2 regions of the Janibacter sp. GXQ6167 genome follow, and region 1 is predicted to be linked to the other one. Evidence: riboswitches for the same ligand, from Rfam matches in the RefSeq annotation. Region 1 holds a riboswitch; the other holds the start of a gene.

Region 1 (11,732 bases):
GGTCGCCTGATCCTGCTCTTGCTCGGCGAGGCTGAGCGCGGTCGAGGTCAAGGTGACCACGAGGAGCAGAGCGGCGAAGATGCCCAGCAGGATCGCGGTGAGGAGCAGCGTCGGGTCGCGGTAGCCCTGCTCCAGTTCCACCCAGCCTCGGTCGGCGAGCGTCGCCTGGAGGGTGGCGGTGGTGTCGTCGGTGATCGGTGTGGCGCTGTGACCGACGAAGGAGGTGGCGGTCGTCGGCCACTTCTGCTCCGCCGCGACCTCCGACGGGACGATCACGCTCGACCCCAGCGAGGGACCCATGAGCTCTCTCGTGAGCGGACGGACGACAGCAGGCAGCGCGATCTGACTCGCGACCTTCACCGTGTCCGGGTCGAGGGGTGGCGGGGCACCGTCCGGGCCGAGCGCCTCCGGATCGCTGTCGACGATGGCCGTCGCGGCCGCGAGGGTCAGCTCACCGTCGGCGGTCAGATCGGCTTCCCCGGGACGGCTGAGGACCACCGCGCCGCCCGAGCGCACCGTCTCCGCGTCGCGGCCGGAGAGCGAAAAACGACGCACGATCTCGTCGGCCGGGAGGAAGGCGATCAGCCCTTCGGAGGTGTAACCGGTCCCGACCCGCGTGCAGGCCTCGTCCGCCACTTGACCGGTGCCAGAAGGGTCGAGCAGCAGGACGGCGGTCTCGCGCGCAGAGCATCCGGGTGGGAGGGCGAAGACAGCGAGGGCGCTCTGCGCGCTGGGGGTTGGCTCGCTGAGGGGGTCGGTGACCGAGGAGACCTGCACCCAGGTGATGGTCGGCGCGTTCCGGGCGAGCGATGCCGCGAGGTCGTTGGCCTGAGACGGATCGCTCGGGACGGCGATGGCCTCGCCGATCGTCGTTCGCGGGGTGTACTCCTGCCGTTGCTGCTGGTTATCGCTCGCGGATCCGATCAGGCCGACGGTGAGGGCCGCGGTGCCCGCGAGCACGGCGGCGATGGTCGGGGCGCTGCGGGAGCGGTGCCGGGCCATGTCGCGCGTCGCGAGCCGCAGGGGGAGCGGGAGCAACCGGCCGATCCGACCGAGGATCTCCAGCAAGGTCGGGATCACCAGCATCGACCCGAGGACCAAGGTGATGACGGGAAGGGCGACCAGGAAGGAGTAGGCCATCGGGTGATAGGCGGCCCAGAGGACATAGGCGCCGCTCGCCCCGGCGACGACGAGCCCGAGGAGGGCCAGAATCCGCCGCGGCGCAGGGGCGGCGCTCTGCCCCTTCATCACCCCCATGATGTCGAGTCGGCCGAGGCGCTGCGCAGGGGCGATGGCGGCGATGAGCGAGGCGAGGACCGCGATCGCGAGGACCGCAAGGACGCCCCAGACGGGGATCTCGAAGGGGCCGAAGGGGGTGCTCGTGTCCCGCACCACCCACCTCGCGATCCACGCCCCGATGACCCCCGCAACCGTCCCCGCGACGGCGCTGATCCCGCCGAGGACGATCGCTTGGGCCAGCACATGGCGGCGCAGTTGTGCCGTCGTCGCCCCCTGGCTGGCGGCGAGGGCGAGGGTGCGTCGTTGCCGGGCGGCCGAAATCGCGAACGCCGGACCCACGAGCAGTGCGGTCATGACGAGCAGGAGCGTCCCTCCAACCACGGCCATCTGGGCGTCGGTGCTCTGCGTCGAATCACTCGGGTAGTTCGGGTCGGCCGGGTCAAGGGCGGGTGGGTTCTCGAGCACGCTGCGGGACCAGACCGTGATGCCGTAGGTGTTGAGGTGCTGCACCTCGGCCCAGTCGACGGGCCGGTCACCGAAGAGGACGAATCCGGTCAGGCCCGGTTCAATCCCCGCCGCACCGGTCGTGACGAGCTCCGGCGGGCTCCCCGGATTGAGGGCGCGGGCCGTCCCGACGATGCTGACCTCGGCGGCGTCGGTGCTGGGCGAGTCGTTCCTCGGCCGAAGGGTCAGGGTTCCGCTCGTCGGCAGGCCGTTTTTCGCGCCGAAGGGGGTCACCAGCGCCTCGCGGGTCGAGCGCGGCCAGCGACCGGAGACCAACTCGACGCGCTCGCCGAGGCGCTCGGGTTCGGGCGTCGCGAGGATCAGGGGTTGCACCGCTCGGTCCCCGATTGTCGTGTACCCACCTGCCTCCATCACCCAGGTGGCGGGGCGGCCCGTGAGGTCCCCGATCGCCTTGGCTTTCGCGTCCAGGTCGCCCGTGGTGACCGCGGAGCCGGCTGCCGCCCCGCGCCCGAAGCCCGGCACCGGCGTCGGGGCCGTGGTGCCTTCGCCGAAGTACAGGCTCGGGTCGGGCGACTGAAGGGGACGGACCGTGTCGGGCCGGCTGAGGTAGGCGACGCCGGAGCCCATGGTGTAGGGGATCTGCTCGGCCCCCTTCACCTGACTCGTCGCGCCGATGGTGAGGCCAGCGGTGAGCAGCGCGGTGGGCACCCCCACCATGATCAGCACGACGAGGCTGCGCCCCACATGGCGGCGGAGATCGCGCCGCGCCAGCCGCAGGGCAACCTGCCAGGAGCTGCGCCACGCATCGAAGCGGGTCCCCCCGCGGTGCGAAGGGGGTGCGACGGCCGGCGAGCCCCCTGCACTCGCCGGCCGCCGGGTCATGGTGGTCATCGCGGGATGCTCGGCGTGAGGAGATCCTCGACCCGATCGGCGATACCGGTGGAATCCACGATGCGGCCATCGCGCAAGAAGACGACCCGGTCGGCCCACGCCGCGTGTCGTGCCTCGTGGGTGACGAGGAGTCCGGCGACGCCCCCGTCGCAGCGTTCGCGCAAGACCCGCAGCACCTCTTCGCCGGTGGTCGAGTCCAAAGCCCCGGTCGGTTCATCGGCGAGGACCAGGCGGCGTCCGCCGATCAGCGCGCGGGCGATCGCGATCCGCTGCTGTTGGCCGCCCGACATCTGGTCCGGGTATCGGTCGGAGAGGGGCTGGAGGTCCATCAGCGCGAGGATCTGACGGGCCGCCCGGCGGGTGGATCGAGCGCTCACGCCATCGAGTTCGAGCGGGAGCCCGACGTTCTCGGCGGCGGTGAGGCTCGGGATCAGGTTGTAGTCCTGGAAGACGACACCTATCCGGCGGCGGCGGAGCTCGGAGATCTCCCGGGGGGCCATGGTGGTGAGGTCCTGGCCCGAGACGATCACCCGCCCGGAGCTCGCGCGATCAAGCCCCCCAGCGAGGTTGAGCAGCGTGGACTTGCCCGATCCGCTCGGCCCCATGACCGCGACGAGTTCACCCGGCATCACGGTGAGGTCGACGCCATCGAGGGCGCGCACCGCGGTTGGGCCGGAGCCATGGACTCGGCTGACGCGCTCGAGGACGAGGACCGGCTCGCTCATCGCGGGGTCACCTGGACGTCGTCGACCTCGCTCGCCGAGGCCGCGGCTCGCGCCCTCGGCGGGCGGTGATGCCGAGCGAGGCGAGCCTCGACGTGATCGAGCCAGCGGACCTCCCCTTCGGCGGCGAAGATGAGGTTTTCGACGACGAGGAGCCAGGCGAGTTCGCTCTGATCGAGGGTGCGACCATCGCGCTCGGCGCTTTGGGCCTGCTGCTTGAGCCGGGTGAGGTCCCGCAGGTGCTTCAAGCTGGCGGTGCGCTGGGTCTGGACGACAGCGGGGACGTCGACCCCCGGGGCGGTGACGGCGAGCGCCAGTTTGATGACGAGTTCGTCGCGCGGGGTGTCACTGCGATCAACCGGGCGCGACCACCACTGCGTGACGGCGCTGCGCCCAGCGTCGGTCAGGGTGTAGGCGATCCGCCCTTCGTCATCGGCCGCTCCGGCGGTGACAAAACCATCGCGCTCGAGGCGGCCAAGGGTGGTGTAAACCTGCCCGATATTCAGCGGCCACGTGCCGCCGGTCCGCGACTCGAACTCCGCGCGCAACTGGGCGCCGTACATGGGTTCTTCGGAGAGCAGGGCCAGCAGCCCGAGCCTGACCGACATGACGACTCCCTACCGAGTATGTGAGCACCTGCCGCGACTGTATACCCGGTATTGATCGGGTGTCGAGGGATCGGGGCGAACGGATCGTTCGGACGCCGGGTGTCCCCTTAAGGCACCAGCAGGATCTTGCCGATGTGGGTGCTGGATTCCATCTCCTCGTGGGCCGCAGCGGCCTCGGCCAGCGGGTGCGTGGAGTGGATGATCGGGCGCACGGCACCCTGCTCGATGAGCGGCCAGACGTGCTCGCGCACCGCGGCCACGATCGTCGCCTTCTCCTCGGCCGGACGAGCGCGAAGAGAGGTCGCAATCACTGCCGCGCGCTTGGTGAGGAGCGCCCCGAGGTCGAGCTCCCCCTTCCGGCCGCCCATCAGGCCGATCACGACGAGGCGCCCATTGATGGCGAGAGCGGCGACATTGCGGGGGAGGTATTTGGCCCCCATGTTGTCGAGGATGACATCGGCGCCCGCCCCGTCCGTGGCCGCCTGAACCTCCTCGACGAAGTCCTGCTCGCGGTAGTTGATCGCGACATCCGCGCCGAGGTCTCGGCAGAACTGCAGCTTCTCCTCGGTCCCTGCTGTCACGATGACGCGCGCGCCCGCCGCCTTCGCCAACTGGATCGCCATCGTGCCGATCCCGGATGAGCCGCCGTGGACGAGCAGGGTCTGGCCGGGCCGCAGGTTGGCGGTCAAGAAGACGTTGGACCACACCGTGCACGCCACCTCGGGCAGGCCGGCGGCGTCGCGGAGGGAAACGCCCGTGGGTACCGGAAGCACTTGGGCAGCCGGTGCGAGCACCTGCTCGGCGTACCCACCGCCGTCGATCAGGGCGCAGACGTCGTCGCCGACGGCCCAGTCGCTCACGCCCTCGCCGAGGGCGCTGATGGTCCCGGAGACTTCGAGACCGGGAAGGGGGGAGGCCCCCTTCGGCGGCGGGTAGAAGCCCTTGCGCTGCATGACATCGGCGCGGTTGACCCCGGCCGCCGCGACGTCGATCACGACCTGGCCGGGGCCCGCGACCGGTGCCTCGACATCGGCGAGGGCGAGGACATCGTCTTCGGGGATGGTGATCGCACGCATGTATCCCACGCTACTCACCCGCGAACGTTCGGGGGCGCTGCCGCCACGTGCCGGTTGATCCCGCGAAACTCCGAGATTCCCGTGGAGTTCCCCGAGATAACGGGAAGTTCCCGCGACCCCGGCGGAAGGGGGTGGAGGTTACGCGTCGACCTTGGGCTGGAGCTCGGCGGGCAGGTGGCCGGACGAGCGCTGGTAGAACTGCGCCGCCTGCCGGGTCGCGAAGGTGCGCGCGAGGCCCATCGCGACACCGACGAGCGCGGCGTAGGCGAGCGCCTCGCCGAGCGGCACCTGCGGGTTCCGGGGGTCGATCTCGATGTCGCGACCCGACTTCTCCCACACCGTCGTGATCACCTTGTTGGCCACGATGCCGGCGATCACGGCCGAGCCCGCGCCCAGCACCTTCCACACAAGCTTGTCCATGGTGTCCCTCTCGGCTCACCGACATCGATGGGAGGCGCGCCGCCAGGTGACCACGCGGAGCCCGTCGGGCTCGAAGAACATTTCGTCGGTGCCTTCTGCTGAAGAACTCTAGCCACCCCGCGCGGCGCGGACGGGCCCAGGGCGTCGGCTATCCTGGCCGCGCACGACAGGGGAGCGCGCTAGCGCTGAGAGTGCGGAGAGATCCGCAGACCCTCGGACCTGATCCGGTTCGCACCGGCGGAGGGAGTCGAGACTCGCCCGGACGTGCCGCAGGACGAGCAGTTGCCGTCCGGCGGCCACGGACGGCCTCTTCGCAATTGACGCCGTTTTGAGGAGGCGAACCATGGCGATCACCGCCACCCGTACCCACCGCCGCACCGCCATCGGGGCCGTTGCCGCCGCACTGCTTCTCGCCGGCTGCTCCCTCGGGGGCGGGTCGAGCGAGCCGGCCGCGACCACCGGTGCCGACGGCAAGGCCTGCGCCGAAGGGGGCAGCGTCACCGTCATCAGCCACGAGTCCTTCGTGCTCTCCGACGACCTCAAGAAGCAGTTCCAGGACACGACCGGCTGCGAGCTCAAGCTCACTACCGCCGGCGACACCGGCGCCCTCACCAACCGCCTCGTGCTCACCAAGTCCAGCCCGGTCGCTGACGCCGTCTACGGGATCGATAACACCTTCTCCGGGCGCGCCGTCGCTGAGGGCATCCTCGAGCCCTACGAGCCGACGCTCCCCGAGGGCGCAGCCGACCACCGCCTGGAGGGCGAGGGCGCGAAGGTCCTCGCCCCGATCGACTTCGGCGACGTCTGCGTCAACATCGACAAGGTCTGGTTCGACAAGAAGGGGCTCACCCCTCCGGAGACCCTCGATGACCTCACGAAGTCCGAGTACAAGGACCTCTTCGTCACTCCGGGTGCACCGACCTCGAGCCCGGGCCTCGCCTTCATGCTCGCGACGATCGCCGAGAAGGGTGACGACTGGGAGCAGTACTGGCGTGACCTCAAGGCGAACGGGGTGAAGATCACCTCCGGTTGGTCCGATGCGTACAACGTCGACTTCTCGGCCGGCGAGGGTAAGGGCGATCGGCCGATCGTCCTCTCCTACGCGAGCTCGCCCCCCTTCACCATCCCGGAGGGCAAGGAGGAGCCGACCACCGAGGCACTCCTTGACACCTGCTTCCGTCAGGTCGAGTACGCGGGCGTGATCAAGGGCGCGAGGAACGAGGCCGGCGCGAAGGCCTTCGTCGACTTCATGCTGAGCGACGACGTGCAGGCCACGATCCCGGACGCGATGTACATGTTCCCCGTTTCGCGCAATGTGGAGCTGCCGAAGATCTGGGCGAAGTGGGCGCGAACCCCCTTCAGCCCGTACGGCATTGACCCCGAGCGGGTGGCGTCCGAGCGCGACACGTGGCTGAAGGAATGGTCGGCGATCACGTCCTGACCGCGGGGCGCATCATGAGCGTGAAGGGGGAGCGCGCCCGCCTGGCCGGGTGGGTGGCCCTCGCGCTGGTGCCGCTGGCCTTCCTCGCGATCTTCTTCCTCCTGCCGCTCCTCGGCATGCTCGGGCGCGGCCTGGCCCCGGACGGTGCGCTGGATTTCTCCGGCGTCACCGAGGTCCTCGGACGGTCGCGAACCCAGCGGGTGATCGCCTTCACCGTCGGGATCGCGGCGCTCGCGACGGCGGTCACGGTGGTGTTGGGGGTGCCGGTTTCGTATGCGCTGCACCGGCTTTCGATCCCGGGGGCGGCGGTGCTGCGGGCGATCGTCGTCATGCCCTTCGTCCTGCCGACCGTCGTCGTCGGGGTGATGTGGCGCTCCCTTCTCGCGCCGTCGGGTCTGCTCGGTGGGTTGGGGTTGGACGGGTCGTGGGTGGCGATCCTGCTCGCGATGGTCTTTTTCAATGTCGCCGTCGTCGTGCGCACGGTGGGCCCGGCGTGGGAGGGGCTCGACCCGCGGACCGCCGAGGCGGCGGCGGCGCTCGGGGCCCCGCCGCGGGTCGTGGCCCGCACCGTGCTGCTCCCGGCGCTCATGCCGTCGGTGCTGTCGGCGGCGAGCGTCGTCTTCCTCTTCTGCTCCACGGCTTTTGGCATTGTGCTGACGCTCGGCGGGCTGCGCTACGCGACGGTCGAGACCGAGATCTACCTGCTCACGACATCGATGCTCGACCTGCGAGGGGCCGCGGTGCTCTCGCTCGTGCAGCTCGTCGCGGTCGCCGCGATGCTGTGGGTGACCGAGAGGATTCGCGCGCGGACGAGCGGGGTGACGCGGAGGGGCCGGGTGGCGGCCCCCCTTCGTCCGGTGGGCTGGACTCACCTGCCTGTCCTCGCCGCCACCGGCATCGTGCTCGTGCTGGTGATCTTGCCGATCGCAGGCGGCGTGATCCGCTCCCTTCGTCGGGGCGATGAGTGGACGCTCGCGAACTACGCCGGGCTCGCCGACACCTTCCCCACCGTCGGGGTCAGCCCCCTGACGGCGCTCGGGTCGTCCTGGCGGATCGCGGTCGATGCGGCGCTGCTGGCTGTTGTGCTTGGGCTCATCGTCTCGCTCGTCGTATCGCGGCGGCCGAGATCACCCGGCTGTCGGCGCGTGCTGTCGGTCCTCGACGCGACCTTCATGCTGCCGCTTGGGGTCTCCGCGGTCACGATCGGGTTCGGCTTCTTAATTACCCTGGATCGCCCGCCGCTGGACTTGCGGTCATCGCCGGTGCTCATCCCGATCGCTCAGGCGATGGTGGCGCTCCCGCTGGTGGTGCGGACCATCGCCCCGGTCTTGCGCGCCGTCGACCCGCGCCAAGGCCAGGCGGCCGCAACCCTCGGTGCCTCGCCGTGGCGATCGTGGCTCACCGTCGAACTCCCATTGCTCTGGCGGCCCCTCCTTGCCGCCGTGGGTTTCGCGCTCGCGGTCTCGCTGGGAGAGTTCGGGGCGACGAGCTTCTTGGTGCGGCCGGACAAGCCGACCCTGCCCGTCGTGATCTATCAACTGATCGGGCGCCCTGGGGCCGAGACGCAGGGGGTGGCGATGGCCGCCGCGGTCCTGCTGACGGTCGTGACGGTCGCCGTGATGGGGCTCGTCGAGCGCCTGCGGGTCGGCAGTGTCGGGAGTTTTGCGTGAGGAGGTGGTGAGGCGATGACAAGTGCAGAGGCACCCCCTTCGACGGGGCATGTCTCCGGACTAGGGCTCGATGACGTGCGCGTGCGCTTCGGGGAGTTGGCCGCGGTGGATGGGGTCTCGCTGAGGTTGCCGCCCGGTGACGTGCTCGCGGTCCTTGGGCCGAGCGGGTGCGGGAAGTCGACGCTGCTCCGCGCCGTCGCCGGACTCGAACCGCTCGCGGGCGGTCGGATCACCTGGGAGGGCGCGGATCTCGCGCGGGTGCCGACGTATCAGCGGGGTTTCGCGATGATGTTTCAAGATGGGCAGCTCTTCGGGCACATGTCGGTGGCACGCAACGTCGCTTATGGCCTGAAGCTGAAGGGGGTGCGCGGCGCCGAACTCTCCGCCGAGGTCGACCGGCTGCTCACCCTCGTCGGGCTGGAAGGGCGCGGCGACGATGTCCCGGCAACCCTGTCCGGTGGGCAGCAGCAGCGCGTTGCCCTCGCGCGGGCGCTTGGGGCTCGTCCCCGGTTGCTCCTGCTCGATGAGCCGCTCTCCGCGCTCGACCGAGACCTGCGCGAACGCCTCGCGCTCGACCTTCGGACGGTGCTCCACGACACCTCGACCACGGCGGTGATGGTCACCCACGATCGGGACGAGGCCCGAGTCGTCGCGGACGTCGTCGCCTTGATGGACCACGGCAAGCTCACCGCCTTCGGCGCCCCGGAGGACGTGCTCGGGCCGCGCTAGTTCCTAGTGGGGTGCTGGGGGTGCCCGGCGCCGCACCCTCCGCAGGCCGCCGTTGGAAGTGGGGTGCTGGGGGTGCGTGGCGCCGCACCTTCCGCAGGCCAGCGGCGACGTGAGGGAGGATCGGAGCATGACCGCGCGCGTGCTCGTCGTCCACCACACCGTCTCCCCGGCCGGGGACCTGCTCCTCGAAGCCGCGCGCGAGGGGCTGGCCGTCGAAGACCTCGGCGATGTGACGGCCGATGTCCGGCCGGCGTTGTCCGCGACCGCCGCGGACCTCCTCGCGGCCGATGGCGTCGTCCTGATCACGCCCGCCAACATCGGCTACATGTCGGGGGCGCTCAAGCACTTCTTCGACACCGTCTACTACCCCTGCAAGGACGCGACCGACGGGCTGCCTTACGCCGCAGTGGTGCACGGCAATCAGGACCTCTCGGGCGCGGTGCGTTCGATCACTTCCATCGCGCGTGGGATGGGCTGGGTGCCGGTCGCGAATCCCGTCGAGGTCTTCGGCGCTGTGGAGAAGGGGGACCGCGAAGCCGTCTGGGAGGTCGCGGCCACGGTGGGCGCCACCGCCTCGGCCGACGACTAATCGCGGCTGGCTGAACCCCCTTCCTCAGCGCTGGCCCAATCGGGCGAAGGGGGAGCGGCATGCGAGAGTGAGCCGTGCCCTCGATCGATCCCGAACCCACTGGCCTGCCGGCGCAGACCTCACCGGGCGCCGTGGCGAACGCCCGGCCGAAGGTGCCTCGGGAGGTCTGGGTCCTCGTGGCGGCGGCCTTCGTCATCGCCGTCGGGTACGGCCTGATCTCCCCGGTGCTCCCGCAGTACGCCCGCTCCTTCGACGTCGGCGTCGCGGCCGCCTCGGTCATCGTCTCAGCGTTCGCCTTCTTCCGACTCGTGTTCGCTCCGGCGGGTGGGGCGCTCGTCGCCCGACTCGGTGAGCGCCCGGTCTACCTGGTGGGCCTCATCATCGTCGCGCTCTCGACCGGCGCTGCCGCCTTCGCGCAGACCTATTGGCAGCTGCTGATCTTCCGCGGCCTCGGCGGCATCGGGTCGACGATGTTCACCGTCTCGGCGATGGCGCTGCTCGTGCGGCTCGCGCCGCCGACGATCCGGGGGCGGGTGTCCTCGCTCTACGGGAGCGCGTTCTTGATCGGTGGGATGTTGGGGCCGGTCTTCGGTGGCGCGCTGGGGGGCTTCGGGATGCGCCTGCCCTTCATCGTCTACGCGATCGCGCTCTTCATCGCGGCGGCCGTCGTCGCGGTCTTCCTCACGGGAGCCTCGCTGCGTCCCGAACCGGGTGCCCCGGTGCTGCCGCGGATGGCCGTTCGCGAGGCGTGGAACCATCGCACCTACCAAGCAGCGATGGTCTCCGGCTTCGCCAACGGGTGGTCGAACTTCGGTGTGCGCGTAGCGATCCTGCCCCAGCTAGCGTTCGCCGTCATCGGCACCACCTGGGCCGCGGGTGTCACTCTCGCGGTCGGCGCGGTGGGGACGGCCCTCGCGCTGCAGGTCTCCGGGCGCCTCGCCGACACCGTCGGTCGTCGCCCGCTCGTCATCGCCGGCCTCGCCGTCAGTGCCCTCTCGGTCGGGGTGATCGGGTTCGCGGGCTCGCTGATCGTCTTGCTGATCCTCGCCGCGATCAGCGGCGCGGGCGCAGGCCTCATGGGCCCCGGGCAGCAAGCCGCGGTCGCCGACATCGTCGGCTCGGATCGCTCGGGTGGCCCAGTGCTCGCGGCCTTCCAGATGTCCTCCGATGCTGGCGCGATCATCGGGCCGGTCTTGATCGGTGTCGTCGCCGACCGCTTCGGGTTCGAACCAGCCTTCGTCGTGGCCGGCGTGATCTCTCTGCTCGCGATCACGCCGTGGTTGCGCGCCCCCGAGACCGCACCCTCCCTTCGCTCAGCGGGCTGACGCGGGTATGTCCTCGAGTGGGGTGTCAGGCAGGGGTGGAGCGATGTGCCGGATTGGTATCTCCCCGTACCCGTCGCCGTGATTGGCGTCGCCACCGTCGGGCTGGTGATCACCATGGTCATGGCGCTCGCCGAGAGGCGGCTGCGATGGACCCGACGTCATGCCCTCGCCGACGCCGAAGGGAGCATGAGGTGATCGTGTCGCTCGATCCGCAATCGGCGACTCCGGCGTATGAACAAATCCGGGACCAAGTAATCAGCGCTTGCACGGCGAGGGGCTACTCGCAGCCGAACGACTCGCCCGCCGACGCTCGGGTCGGTCCCGTGCTGGCTCCGTCATCACTCAGCGTGATGCCGTTCAGCTCGGCCTGCGTGAACGGCTCACCGCCGCCGGCGGCGTCGATTTCGTTTGAGACCTCAGCGCCACGGGCTCGCAGTTCATCCCAGGTGGTGTCCGTGGTGATGTCGCCTTCGATGACGACCTCACCACTGCCGAGTTGGGGATCCCCATCCCTCGTTCCGAGGATCCAGGTCGTCAGCCGGAAGGGCCCGCCGTCG
Region 2 (11,732 bases), on a different contig from region 1:
TCGAGCCCAGCTCAACGAACTCGCGCGATTTCTGCGCCATCGCGTCCTCGCGGTCGATGCCGTAGGTGTCGCGGATGTCCTGACTGATCCGCATCGAGCAGAACTTCGGCCCGCACATCGAGCAGAAGTGGGCGGTCTTCGCCGGCTCAGCGGGCAGGGTCTCGTCGTGGTAGGCCATCGCCGTCTCCGGGTCCAGGCTGAGCGCGAACTGGTCGTGCCAGCGGAACTCGAAGCGTGCCTTGCTGAGGGCATCGTCGCGTACCCGCGCACCGGGGTGCTGTTTGGCGAGGTCAGCGGCGTGAGCGGCGATCTTGTAGGTGATGACGCCGACCTTCACGTCATCGCGATTGGGCAGACCGAGGTGTTCCTTGGGGGTGACGTAGCACAGCATCGCCGTCCCGTATTGGGCGATGGTGGCCGCGCCGATCGCGGAGGTGATGTGGTCGTACCCCGGAGCGATATCGGTGACGAGCGGCCCGAGGGTGTAGAAGGGGGCGCCGTGGCACCAGTCCTGCTGGAGCTCGACGTTTTCGCGCACGAGGTGAAGCGGGACGTGACCCGGCCCTTCGACCATGACCTGGACGTCGTACTCCCACGCGCGCTCAGTGAGCTCGGCGAGGGTTCGCAGTTCGCAGAGTTGCGCTTCGTCGTTCGCGTCGGCGGTCGAGCCGGGGCGGAGGCCATCGCCCAAAGAGAAGGCGACGTCGTACTGCGCGAAGATCTCGCACAGTTCATCGAAGTGGGTGTAGAGGAAGGACTCCTCGTGGTGGGCGAGGCACCAGCCCGCCATGATCGAGCCGCCACGGCTCACGATCCCGGTCACCCGATTCGCGGTGAGCGGGACATAGCGCAGCAACACCCCCGCGTGGATCGTCATGTAGTCGACGCCTTGCTCGCACTGCTCGATCACGGTGTCGCGGAAGATCTCCCAGGTGAGGTCCTCGGCCTTGCCGTCGACCTTCTCCAGCGCCTGGTAGATCGGGACCGTCCCGATCGGGACCGGACTGTTGCGGATGATCCACTGCCGCGTCGTGTGGATGTCGTCACCGGTCGAGAGGTCCATCACCGTGTCGGCGCCCCAGGTGGTCGCCCAGGTGAGCTTGTCCACTTCCTCCTCGATGGAAGAGGTCACCGCGGAGTTGCCGATATTGGCGTTGACTTTGGTGAGGAAGGCCCGCCCGATGATCATCGGCTCGGATTCGGGGTGGTTGATATTGGCCGGGATGATCGCTCGCCCCGCGGCCACCTCGTCGCGCACAAGCTCCGGAGCACACCCTTCGCGCAGGGCCACGAAGCGCATCTCGGCGGTGATCTCACCTCGGCGGGCATAGTGCATCTGGGTCACGCGAGCACCGGCTTGAGCGCGAAGGGGGGCACGTCGCTCCCCCTTCCACTCCACCGAAGCCGACCCGCGCCGCGCCGCCGCGCGGCCGTCATCGGCGAGGTTGCGGCCGCGCCCTTCGTAGGTCTGCACGTCCTCTCGTTCGGCGATCCACTCCGCGCGAAGGGGGGCCAGGCCCACCTGCGGGTCGGAGCCGGGGCCCATCGTTCGGTAGACGTGGACGTCATCATTCGGGGTGCCATCCGGGCTCGCCGCCAGGCTGATCGCGGTCACCGGAACCTCGATCCGCGGGTCGCTGGGGTCGGTCACCAGGTGACGACGGTGCTGTGGGTGGACTTCATCTGGACGCGTCACGGCGCATCTCCTCTTCCTTCGCCGGCATGATCCGGACAGGTTCAAACGGTCCGCGCGGTACCAGCGCGATCTCAGCCCATACCTGGGCTCCCGTGGGGGTGTCTCGACCATAGCGGGTCGGTACGGTCGGTGCCCATGACCCCTAAGGACGATTCCTCTTTTCGGCCTCACCGCCCGCCCGTCGCGCTCACCATCGCTGGCTCGGATCCCTCCGGCGGGGCCGGAATCCAGGCGGACCTCAAGACCTTCAGCGCCCTCGGCGCCTATGGGACGAGCGTCATCACCGCGCTCACCGCTCAGGCGACGACCGGTGTGACAGGGGTCCACGCGGTGCCGGTGGACTTCGTGCGGGAGCAGGCGCAAACCCTGCTCGCCGATGTGCGGATCGACGCAGTGAAGGTCGGGATGCTCGCGTCCGCCGAGTTGGCCGAGGCGGTCGGGGAGGTCCTTGCTGACCTTGCCGAGGTGCCGATCGTCCTCGACCCGGTCATGGTGTCAACGGCAGGCGCGCGACTGCTCGATGAGGACGCGATCGACGCGGTGCGGGCCCTCCTCCCCCTGGCGACGGTCATCACCCCGAACCTCTCGGAGGCCGCGGTGCTCTTGGGCGAGGAGCCTGCGTCGGACCTCGATGAGATGGCCGCCCAGGCGCAGCGCCTTCACGATCTCGGGGCGCAGATGGTGCTGTTGAAGGGAGGTCACCTAGCGCCGACGTCGGGCGCGGTCGATCTGTGGAGCGACGGGTCGCAAGTGGTGCAGCTGGAGGCGCCACGCCTGGCGACCACGAACACCCATGGCACGGGGTGCAGCCTGAGTTCGGCGCTGGCGGCGTTCCGCCCCCGCCACGAGACCTGGCTAGAGACCGCCAGAGCCGCCAAGGACTGGCTCACGCAGGCCCTTCGCCACGCGGACGTCCTGGAGATCGGGAGCGGCCCCGGGCCGGTCCACCACTTCTTTGACGCCCCGCGGTGGACGACGCGTCCCGAGCGCCCGCGCGCCTAGCTGCGGTGCAGGACGGCGACCGGGCAGGGAGCGCTCTGCAGCACCTTCTGGCTCACCGATCCAAGCAGTAGCCCCTTGAACCCGCCGCGCCCCCGGCTCCCGACGACGAGGAGTTCGGCGCCCTCGGCGACCTCGGTGAGGGTCGCGGCGGCGCCCCCGCGGCACACGTCGAAACGGACCGGGACGCCTGGGTAGGTGGCCCGCGGCGCGGCGGCGGTCTGCTCCGCCAGCTCGCGGTAGCGCGCCTCGACCTTGTCCCATTCCGGCGACCCCGGCTCGGTGACGACGACGCCCCCTTCGAACTCGGCCCACCACGTGGTCACCAAGGTGACCTCACCACCGGTGCGGGTGGCGCGGGCGAGCGCGAAGGAGATCGCGTCCTGGCTGTGCGCGCTCCCGTCGACCCCGACCACGATGCGACCGTCACCGGCGCCGTACTCAGCAGGGACGAGCACGACCGGGCAGGGCGCGTGCTGCACGATGGGAGCGGACACGGTCCCGAGGAAGGTTCGGGCCGCCGCGGACTTCCGCGAGATGCCGACGACGATGCGCTGGGCGTCATTCGAGGCCGCAGTGAGGACCGCCTGGGCCGGGGACCCGACGGTGACCTCGTGGGTCACGCTGATCCGCCCGCCGGCCTGCGACTCGGCTCGCTCGCACGCCCGATCGATGATCTCCTGCGTGCCGGCTTCGAGCTGCTCGATGACGACGGCGCTCACCACCCCCATATCGCCACGAGGGCTGAGCGAGGTGCGCGCATCGACGGCCCCGATCACGTGCAGAGGCGCGGCGAGACTGATCGCCTCTTCGACGGCCCACTGGATCACGGCCGTGTCGCGGGCCGATCCGTCGACCGCAGCGATCACCGCCCCTCGTGGCATGGAAGCCTCACCGGTCCTGGCGTCATTGCTCATGGTCTCCATCCTTCCACCCGTTAGGGTCAACCGACACCTCCCACCCTTCGCCGCAAGGAGCAATGACGCCGCGATGAGCCCCTACACCCACGCCGATGACAACGGATACTTCGGTCGCTATGGCGGCGCGCACCTTCCGCCGCATCTCGAGGCGCCGATCGCCGAGGTCGCCGCGGCGTATGAGGAGGCCCGCAACGATCCCGAGTTCATCGCCGAGTACCGCCGGCTGCTGACCGACTACGTGGGCCGCCCTTCGCCCCTCTTCCTCGCTCAGCGCCTCACCGATCACCTCGGCGGCGCGAAGATCTACTTGAAGCGCGAGGACCTCAACCACACCGGCGCTCACAAGATCAACCACTGTCTTGGTGAGGGGCTGCTCGCCAAGCGGATGGGCAAGACCAAGCTGATCGCCGAGACCGGGGCCGGTCAGCACGGCGTGGCGCTCGCGACGGCCGCGGCGCTGCTCGGGCTCGAGTGCGAGATCCACATGGGCGCGATCGACGTCGAAAAGCAGCACATGAACGTCGTGCGGATGGAGATGCTCGGCGCGACGGTCGTCTCGGTCGAAACTGGTGGTCGCTGCTTGAAGGATGCCGTGGACTCGGCCTTCGGCACGTATGCGCAGAACTACGAAAACGTCTTCTTCGGGATCGGTTCGGTCGTCGGTCCGCACCCCTACCCGTCGATGGTGCGCGACTTCCAGTCCGTCGTCGGCGAGGAAGCGCGCGAGCAGATCATGGCCAAGGAAGGGCGCCTGCCGGACGTCATCATGGCCTGCGTCGGGGGTGGATCGAATGCGCTCGGCCTCTTCTCCGGGTTCCTCGAGGACGAGGACGTGCGGATCGTCGGGGTCGAGCCGGCCGGTGAGGGCCTCGACACCGAGCGGCACGCCGCGACGATGTCGAAGGGGGCCGACGGCACGCTGCACGGGATGGCGACGCTGCTCCTGCAAGACGATGCGGGCGAGCCGTCGCCGGTGCACTCGATCGCCTCGGGCCTGGACTACCCGGGCGTCGGACCGCAGCACGCTTACCTCAAGGAAGCCGGGCGGGTCGAGTACGTGTCGGTGACCGACGCGGAGACGCTTGATGCCTTCTCCATGCTCTGCCGACTCGAGGGCATCATCCCGGCGCTGGAGAGCTCGCACGCGGTCGCCCAGGCGATCAAGGTGGCGCCGACGATGAGCCCCGATGAGGTGATCATCGTCAACCTCTCCGGCCGCGGCGATAAGGACGTCGACTACATCGCCGAGGTGATGAAGGGCCGCTGACCAGCCGGCTCAGGCCCAGGTGGTGAGCCCGACCCGGTCGTGCTCACCACCGGGCCAGACCGCCCGGACGATGCCCGCCGCCGCGAGCGCCTTGCGGCAGCCCGGGCAGGGCGGATCGGTGATGTAGGCCGTGGCCCCCTTCGTGTCGCGAGTCGCGAAGAGCAGAGCGTTGACCTCGGCGTGGATCGCAATGCAAAAGCCCGGGGTGCCGGGACGGTCGTAGTCGCCGAGACCGGGGATCGCGTCGTAGTCGAGCGCCCCGCGCGGGCAGGCACCCTGGAGGCAGTCCGGTTCGCCCGGGGCAGCGCCGTTGTAACCGGTGGCGATGATGCGGTGGTCGATCGTCAGGACCGCGCCCACGTGGCGGCGGGTGCATTTGGCGCGGGCGCTCACCGCCTGCGCGATGCCGAGGAAATACTCGTCCCAGCCCGGCACCGTGCGCTGATCGTCCATGGCGCGCAACGCTACCCGCTCGACCTGGCCTGCCGAGGGCGCGCCCCACGGCACCCCACGTACCCCACCATTTCCCTCCGGGCAGAATGACGGCATGAGTCTTCAGGACATGACCGCGCAGGCCTTCGCTGGGTCCACCGTCGAGATCGAACCCGGCTGGGGGCAGGGTCGGGCGACCTTCGGCGGGGTTGTGGGCGCCCTCCTCGTCGCCCGGATGCGTGGGATGCTCACCGAGCCGATCCCCCTTCGGACCGTCTCGGTCCTCTTCGTCGCGCCGGTCGCCCCGGGCCCGGCGCGGATCGAAGCCAGCGTGCTGCGCGCCGGTTCGTCAGCGACCCTCGTCCGGGCGGAGTTGATCCAGGATGAGAAGGTCGCCGCGAGCGCGCAGGCGGCCTTCGGGCGCGATCGTCAAAGCGTGGTGGTCGTCGATGCCGAAGCGCGTGCCCCCTTCCCGGCGGCCCCGGATGCCGAAGGGGTTCAGCGCATCCCCTTCATCGAAGGGCTGACCCCGGACTTCATCGCCAAGGTCGACTTGCGTCCGACGAGCGGGGCGATGCCGTACTCGGGTGCCAGCGAGCCGGACATGGGCGGCTGGATGCGCCTCGATGAAACGGTGAGCGACTATCAGCCCGAGCACCTCCTCGCCGCGATCGACGCCTGGCCGGTCGCGATCACGCCGATGCTCCCGAGCCCGGCACCTGCCAGCACCCTGAGTTGGACCGTCGACGTGATCGAGCCCCCGGCTCCCGACGCCGGCGCGGACTACTGGCGCTACCAGGTCCGCACCGACGAGGCAGGCGATGGATACGGTCACTGCCGGTCGCTGGTCTGGAGCGCCGATGGCCGACTCGTGGCGACGAGCCAGCAGACCCTCACCGTCTTCGGGTGACGCACCGGGCCGGCTACGGCCCACCACGGGTGTCGCGCGATGCGCTCTCGCCGGGGTCCTCGATCCCCGACGCCAGCGCCCCCCATTCGGCGAGCAGCGCCCTCACCACCCGCGGCTGATCCAGGTGGACGTTATGGCCCGACCGATCGAGGGCGGCGAACGTGCACCGGATCAACCGACGCGATAGTTCCCACTGATCCTCGTATCCGACCACTGCGTCCTGCTTCCCCGTGACCATCATGACCGGCCGGTCGTAGTCGGCCAGGTAGTCGGTGACGCAGCCGTCGAGGTGATAGCGCTCGTCAAGGCGATCCGTTGCGTCCGGATCGACCGCTCGGATGCCTGGGAGCGCTGCCCGGCGGAACCGCTCCCAGTTCGACGGCGAGCGCACCACCGACACCGGCTCGTAGACCTCGCGGTCCTCCTCTTCGAGACTCGCCATGAGTTCGGGGTCGTCGTGGACGACGCCCGCGTCGGGCAGCGTGCGCTCGTCCCGATCGGGGAGCACTGGGGGTGCGAGGAGCGCGATGCCCCGACACTGCTCGCGGCGCCGGTGGAGCAGGTCGGCAGCTAGGAGCCCGCCCATGGAGTGCCCGGCGACCGCGAAGGGGGTATCGCCGATGAGCGTGGACGCCGCCTGGTCGAGCCAGTTCGCGTACTCCGGCAAGCCGCCCGGCGGGGGCAGCGCCTCGGTCCGGCCGAACCCAGGAAGATCGATGTAGAGGCGCTGCCAGGGTTGATCGGCGAACGCATCGTCGAGTTCGAGCATCATCGTGTGATCGACGCCGTATCCGTGCACGATGAGCAGCGGCAACCCTTCGCCTCTACGGACGACATGCGGGGACGGTAGCGGCGAACTCACGACAGGCCCCCTAGGCTCAGGCGGGACTGGCGCAACCCGGTCAGCTTTTCCACCTTTTCGACCCTAGGGGATCCGCATGAGTCCGACCGAACGGCGCACGCTCGCCGTGATCCCCGCCGTGGTCCTTGCTGGTGCGCTTGTGGCGCTGGCCGGCAGCCAAGGCGGTGCCCGTGTCGGCTCCTTCCCCGTCTTCGCGGTCGCGGTGGCGGCGGCGTACGTCATCCAGTGGTTGGTTTTCGTCCCGTCGTATCTGAAGCAGACCGAGCGCTTCTTCGACCTGACCGGCAGCCTGACCTACATCAGCGTGACGATCTTGGCAGTCGTGCTCACCCCCGGGGTCGACGCGCGGGGCTACGTCGCTGCGGCGCTGGTGGTCATCTGGGCCGCGCGCCTTGGCACCTTCCTCTTCCGTCGGATCAGTGCCTCGGGGGCCGATGACCGCTTCGATGAGATCAAGCCGTCGTTCTTCCGGTTCTTGAACGTGTGGACGATGCAGGGGCTGTGGGTGAGCCTGACGGCTGCGGCGGCGTGGATTGTGATCACGACCGAGCATCGCAAGGACTTCGACTGGCTCGCGGTGCTCGGGCTGCTGGTGTGGATCTTCGGGTTCGGCTTCGAGGTGATCGCCGATGCGCAAAAGAGCCGGTTTAAGGCTGACTCGGCGAACAAAGGGCGCTTCATCTCGACCGGCCTGTGGGCGACGTCGCGTCACCCGAACTATTTCGGTGAGATCACCCTGTGGATCGGCGTGGCGCTCATCGCCGTGCCAATCCTTCAGGGCTGGCAATGGGTCGCTCTGCTCTCTCCGGCCTTTGTCGCGCTGCTCCTGACCAAGATCAGTGGCATCCCGCCGCTGGAGAAGAAGGCCGACGCGAAGTGGGGTGGGCAGGAGGACTACGAGGCCTATAAAGCCCGTACCCCGGTGCTTATCCCTCGCCCGCAGAGCAGCCGTTAGCCCCTGACAGTTTCACGCTGCGGCGACGACAAGGTCGTAGTAGTACTGCTCTCCCGGCGACATCGGGGGATCCTGCTTGGTGCCGATGCCAAGGATCGGCGGTGCGGTGGCCCACGCGAAGCGGCCGCCCGGAGTCTTGATGGAGACCGCGTGGGTCCACCGCCCACGGTTGATCCATCCGTTTGGCGGTCCCGCACCGGCAGCCTCGACGGTGACTCGCCAGCCCGGCAGCTCTTTCACTTGGTTGTGCCGGTGGCAGAGCCCCATCCCGTTGTCTGCACTGGTCGCGCCTCCGTCGGCGTGCCGGGCGACGTGATCGATATCGCGGCTCGGCGCATCGCACCACGGGAAGCGGCAGGTCGGATCGCGAAGAGCGAGGAAGGTCCGCAATGCCCCGTCGAACCGACGTCGGCTCGAGTCCATCGAGACCAGGTCTCGCCCGTCGGGGCTGGTGAAGAGGCGGCGGAGCCAGACTCCTGCGGCGCGGCTACCGCCATTCTCAGCCCGGCCGGTGTCGGCAAGTAGTCGGGCCAGATGAGCACGGACATCACCGGCGGGCGCAGTACCCCAGCCAGGGATCTCGACGCGCGAGTCCGCACCATCGCCAGTAGCCAGAGATGGAAGCAGCGCCCCGGGCGTCATCACGAGGTTGATCTCGACCGGCTGGACCTCGCCCTCGCCGCGCCCGGAGAGCCGCTCTAGGGCGGTATCGGCCATCCATTCGCCGACCCCGCGCCTGTCCTGGGTACGGAGTTGATCGATCCTGGGGTCGCCTGTCATGGCCCACCTCGACCTCTCGGCGACCGTCAGCGCGGCGTACGCTCCGACAATCTCGGTCAACGGCCCGAGCACGCTGAGGTACGCCATCCCGTCCGCCGCCGGCCGCACCGACACCCGGCGCGAGGCCGCCGCCCGGCGTCGCCGCTCGACGATCGACTCCTGGTCACGCTCGACGGCGATCAGTTGCGCGGCACGAACGATCGCGCGATCCCCCAGCCGGGGCAGATCGGGCCCGATCCTGCGGTCCACCTCGCGCCGATCGTCCGCGCTGAGGCACGCCGTCTCGCGCACCATCAGCGTCGCCCGCCACTCAGAGATCTCGCCGCGCGACAGCGCGTGCAAGGTGTGCGGCATCTCGGCGTCAAGGGCTACGGCCAGTCCGACGTGTCGGTCGGCGAGAGTAGGCGAGCAGCGTCGCGCGAGAGCGATTTCGGCCCGAGTCCCCGCACGGCAACGTTTCTCATCCGCTGCACTGATCTCGCCCCGCGCCCGAGCCTGCGCACTATCGGCGTCGCGCCGGCCCACCAACTGAGCCGTCACGCGTACCTGCACGGCCGCTGCGGCGCCCTTGACCGATTCCATGAGGGTGATCAAATCCAGGCTCTCGGCGTCCGTCAGCGACTCTGACCCCGCCGACCCCAGCCAATCAAGGATGCATCGAGCGATGCCTGCAGAGGTCTCACCCTGCACCCCACTTACGAGATCAACCGCCACGACGCACCCCCTCGTGCCCTTCGAATCCCCTCTCAACTATTAGAACATATGTTCGATCAATGGTCAAGAGGTGCCCCGAAAGTCCCCCTGGGTTATCAGAGCCGGAGGTCAATGCTCAACGGACTCAACCACTTGCTGCCAGACCCGACCGGGTCCGCAAGGGTCAGCCGCATCCGCCCGTCGGAGATCTCTGCACTAATCACCGCCCCACTGTCGGGGGTAGTGACCGATCTCTGGCTCTGATCGCCCTTCTCGCCGGGGGAGGACCGTCAGACGTTGAAGCGGAACTCGACCACGTCGCCATCAACCATGACGTAGTCCTTGCCTTCCATCCGGACCTTGCCGGCCGCCTTGGCGTCGACCATCGAACCGGCAGCGACGAGATCATCGAAGGAGACGACCTCGGCCTTAATGAAGCCGCGCTCGAAGTCGGTGTGGATGACTCCGGCAGCCTTCGGCGCGGTCCAGCCCTGCCGAATCGTCCAGGCGCGGGCTTCCTTCGGGCCGGCAGTGAGATAGGTCTGCAGGCCGAGGGTGCGAAAACCCTTGTGCGCCAACTGATCGAGACCCGGTTCGGTGATTCCAACGGACTCGAGGAGTTCGCGCGCGTCGTCGTCGTCCAGTTCGGCGACCTCGGACTCGAGCTTGGCGTTCAAGAAGATCGCCTCGGCGGGCTCGACGAGCGCCTGCATCTGCGCCTGGAAGTCGTCGTCGGTCAACTGGTCCTCGTCGACATTGAAGACGTAGAGGAAAGGCTTGGTCGTGAGCAGCCCGAGCTGGCGGGCGATCTCCATGTCGACACCCGCGGACTCCCCCTTCGCGAAGAGGGTGTCGCCCCCTTCGAGCACCTCGCGCGCTGCGACTGCGGTCGCGAGCACCGCGGGGTCGGTCTTCTTGCCCTTGACCTCCTTCTCGAGGCGCGGGACCGCGGTCTCGAGGGTCTGCAGGTCGGCGAGGATGAGCTCGGTGTTGATCGTCTCCATATCGGAGGCCGGGTCGACCTTGCCGTCGACGTGGGTGACGTCGTCATCGACGAAGGAGCGCACCACCTGGCAGATGGCATCCGCCTCGCGGATATTGGCGAGGAACTTGTTGCCGAGCCCCTCCCCTTCGCTCGCGCCGCGCACGATCCCGGCGATGTCGACGAAGGACACCGTCGCGGGGAGGATCCGCTGGCTCCCGAAGATCTCGGCGAGCCGGTTCAGCCGCTCATCGGGCAGCGGCACGACGCCGACATTGGGCTCGATGGTCGCGAAGGGGTAGTTCGCAGCGAGGACGTTGTTCTTGGTCAGAGCGTTGAACATCGTCGACTTGCCGACGTTGGGGAGCCCGACGATTCCGATGGTAAGTGCCACGGGGACAGGAGTTTACCCGCGACGGGGGATGCGCCCGCACGACGAAGGGGATGAGACCCTCCCCGAATCTGTGGACTATCCCGCGGTCGATGACCCAGCAAGGGTTGGGCCATGAGGATGAGTTTCCATCGGGCGCGGGCGTTGATCGGCCCGATGGTCGGGGCTCTCATCCTCGCGGGGTGTCTGTCGTCGGGCGCAGGGGACCAGACGACGGACGCCCCCACTTCGGCCCGGCCCGACACTCCCGTGGTCCTCGTTGTCGACGCGTCGGGCTCAATGAAGGAAACCGACGTCAAGGGGACCCGGATGGCTGCAGCGAAAAACGCCGCGGGAGTCCTCATCGACGCGCTGCCCGAGGGCAACCCCTTCGCGATGCTCACCTACGGGACCAACTCGACGGGCAAGTCCGGGCCAGGCAAAGGGTGCCAGGACGTGACCGTCCTCACCCCCTTGGGTGCGATCGATCCGCCCGATGCGAAAAAGAAGGTGGCAGGGCTTTCCCCCGCCGGATGGACCCCCATCGGCCCATCGCTCAGACAAGCCGCAGACCTCCTGCCCACGGGCGACGCTCCCGCCGTGATCGCGCTCATCAGTGACGGCGAGGATAAGTGCACGCCACCGCCGTGCGAAGTCGCTCAGGAAATCGTCAAGCAGCGTCCCGGGGTGAAGATCTCCACGATCGGCTTCCGCGCCAGCGACGAGGGCCTCGAGTGCATCGCGCGCTCGAGCGGCGGCGTGTACGTCACAGCCGACAACGCCGAGCAACTCTCCGCCCGGCTCCTCGCGGTCACCAACCCGGAGCACGCCGCTACCCAGCTCTCACCACAGGGCGTCCACGGCGT

Evidence for each region. A riboswitch is a leader RNA that binds a small molecule or an ion and turns the genes downstream of it on or off. The one in region 1 is predicted to bind thiamine pyrophosphate.
Region 2: linked by a shared signal. The riboswitch ahead of thiC (phosphomethylpyrimidine synthase ThiC) and the one ahead of AB8K43_RS04155 (thiamine ABC transporter substrate binding subunit) in region 1 are both predicted to bind thiamine pyrophosphate.

The regions. Positions count from the first base shown of each region.
Region 1 is NZ_JBGFSK010000002.1:272,198-283,929, forward strand. Features, by position in the region: gene AB8K43_RS04130 (FtsX-like permease family protein) at 1-2,595, opposite strand, end outside; gene AB8K43_RS04135 (ABC transporter ATP-binding protein) at 2,592-3,320, opposite strand; gene AB8K43_RS04140 (PadR family transcriptional regulator) at 3,317-3,925, opposite strand; gene AB8K43_RS04145 (NAD(P)H-quinone oxidoreductase) at 4,033-5,001, opposite strand; gene AB8K43_RS04150 (DUF4235 domain-containing protein) at 5,140-5,421, opposite strand; TPP riboswitch at 5,580-5,684, shown strand; gene AB8K43_RS04155 (thiamine ABC transporter substrate binding subunit) at 5,765-6,862, shown strand; gene AB8K43_RS04160 (ABC transporter permease) at 6,829-8,532, shown strand; gene AB8K43_RS04165 (ABC transporter ATP-binding protein) at 8,548-9,261, shown strand; gene AB8K43_RS04170 (NAD(P)H-dependent oxidoreductase) at 9,389-9,850, shown strand; gene AB8K43_RS04175 (MFS transporter) at 9,934-11,175, shown strand; gene AB8K43_RS04180 (hypothetical protein) at 11,221-11,370, shown strand; gene AB8K43_RS04185 (VWA domain-containing protein) at 11,453-11,732, opposite strand, start outside.
Region 2 is NZ_JBGFSK010000005.1:217,762-229,493, forward strand. Features, by position in the region: gene thiC (phosphomethylpyrimidine synthase ThiC) at 1-1,696, opposite strand, end outside; TPP riboswitch at 1,693-1,800, opposite strand; gene thiD (bifunctional hydroxymethylpyrimidine kinase/phosphomethylpyrimidine kinase) at 1,832-2,698, shown strand; gene AB8K43_RS09580 (universal stress protein) at 2,695-3,612, opposite strand; gene trpB (tryptophan synthase subunit beta) at 3,686-4,882, shown strand; gene AB8K43_RS09590 (cytidine/deoxycytidylate deaminase family protein) at 4,892-5,335, opposite strand; gene AB8K43_RS09595 (acyl-CoA thioesterase) at 5,430-6,224, shown strand; gene AB8K43_RS09600 (alpha/beta fold hydrolase) at 6,238-7,086, opposite strand; gene AB8K43_RS09605 (DUF1295 domain-containing protein) at 7,163-8,041, shown strand; gene AB8K43_RS09610 (HNH endonuclease) at 8,054-9,535, opposite strand; gene ychF (redox-regulated ATPase YchF) at 9,805-10,890, opposite strand; gene AB8K43_RS09620 (VWA domain-containing protein) at 11,002-11,732, shown strand, end outside.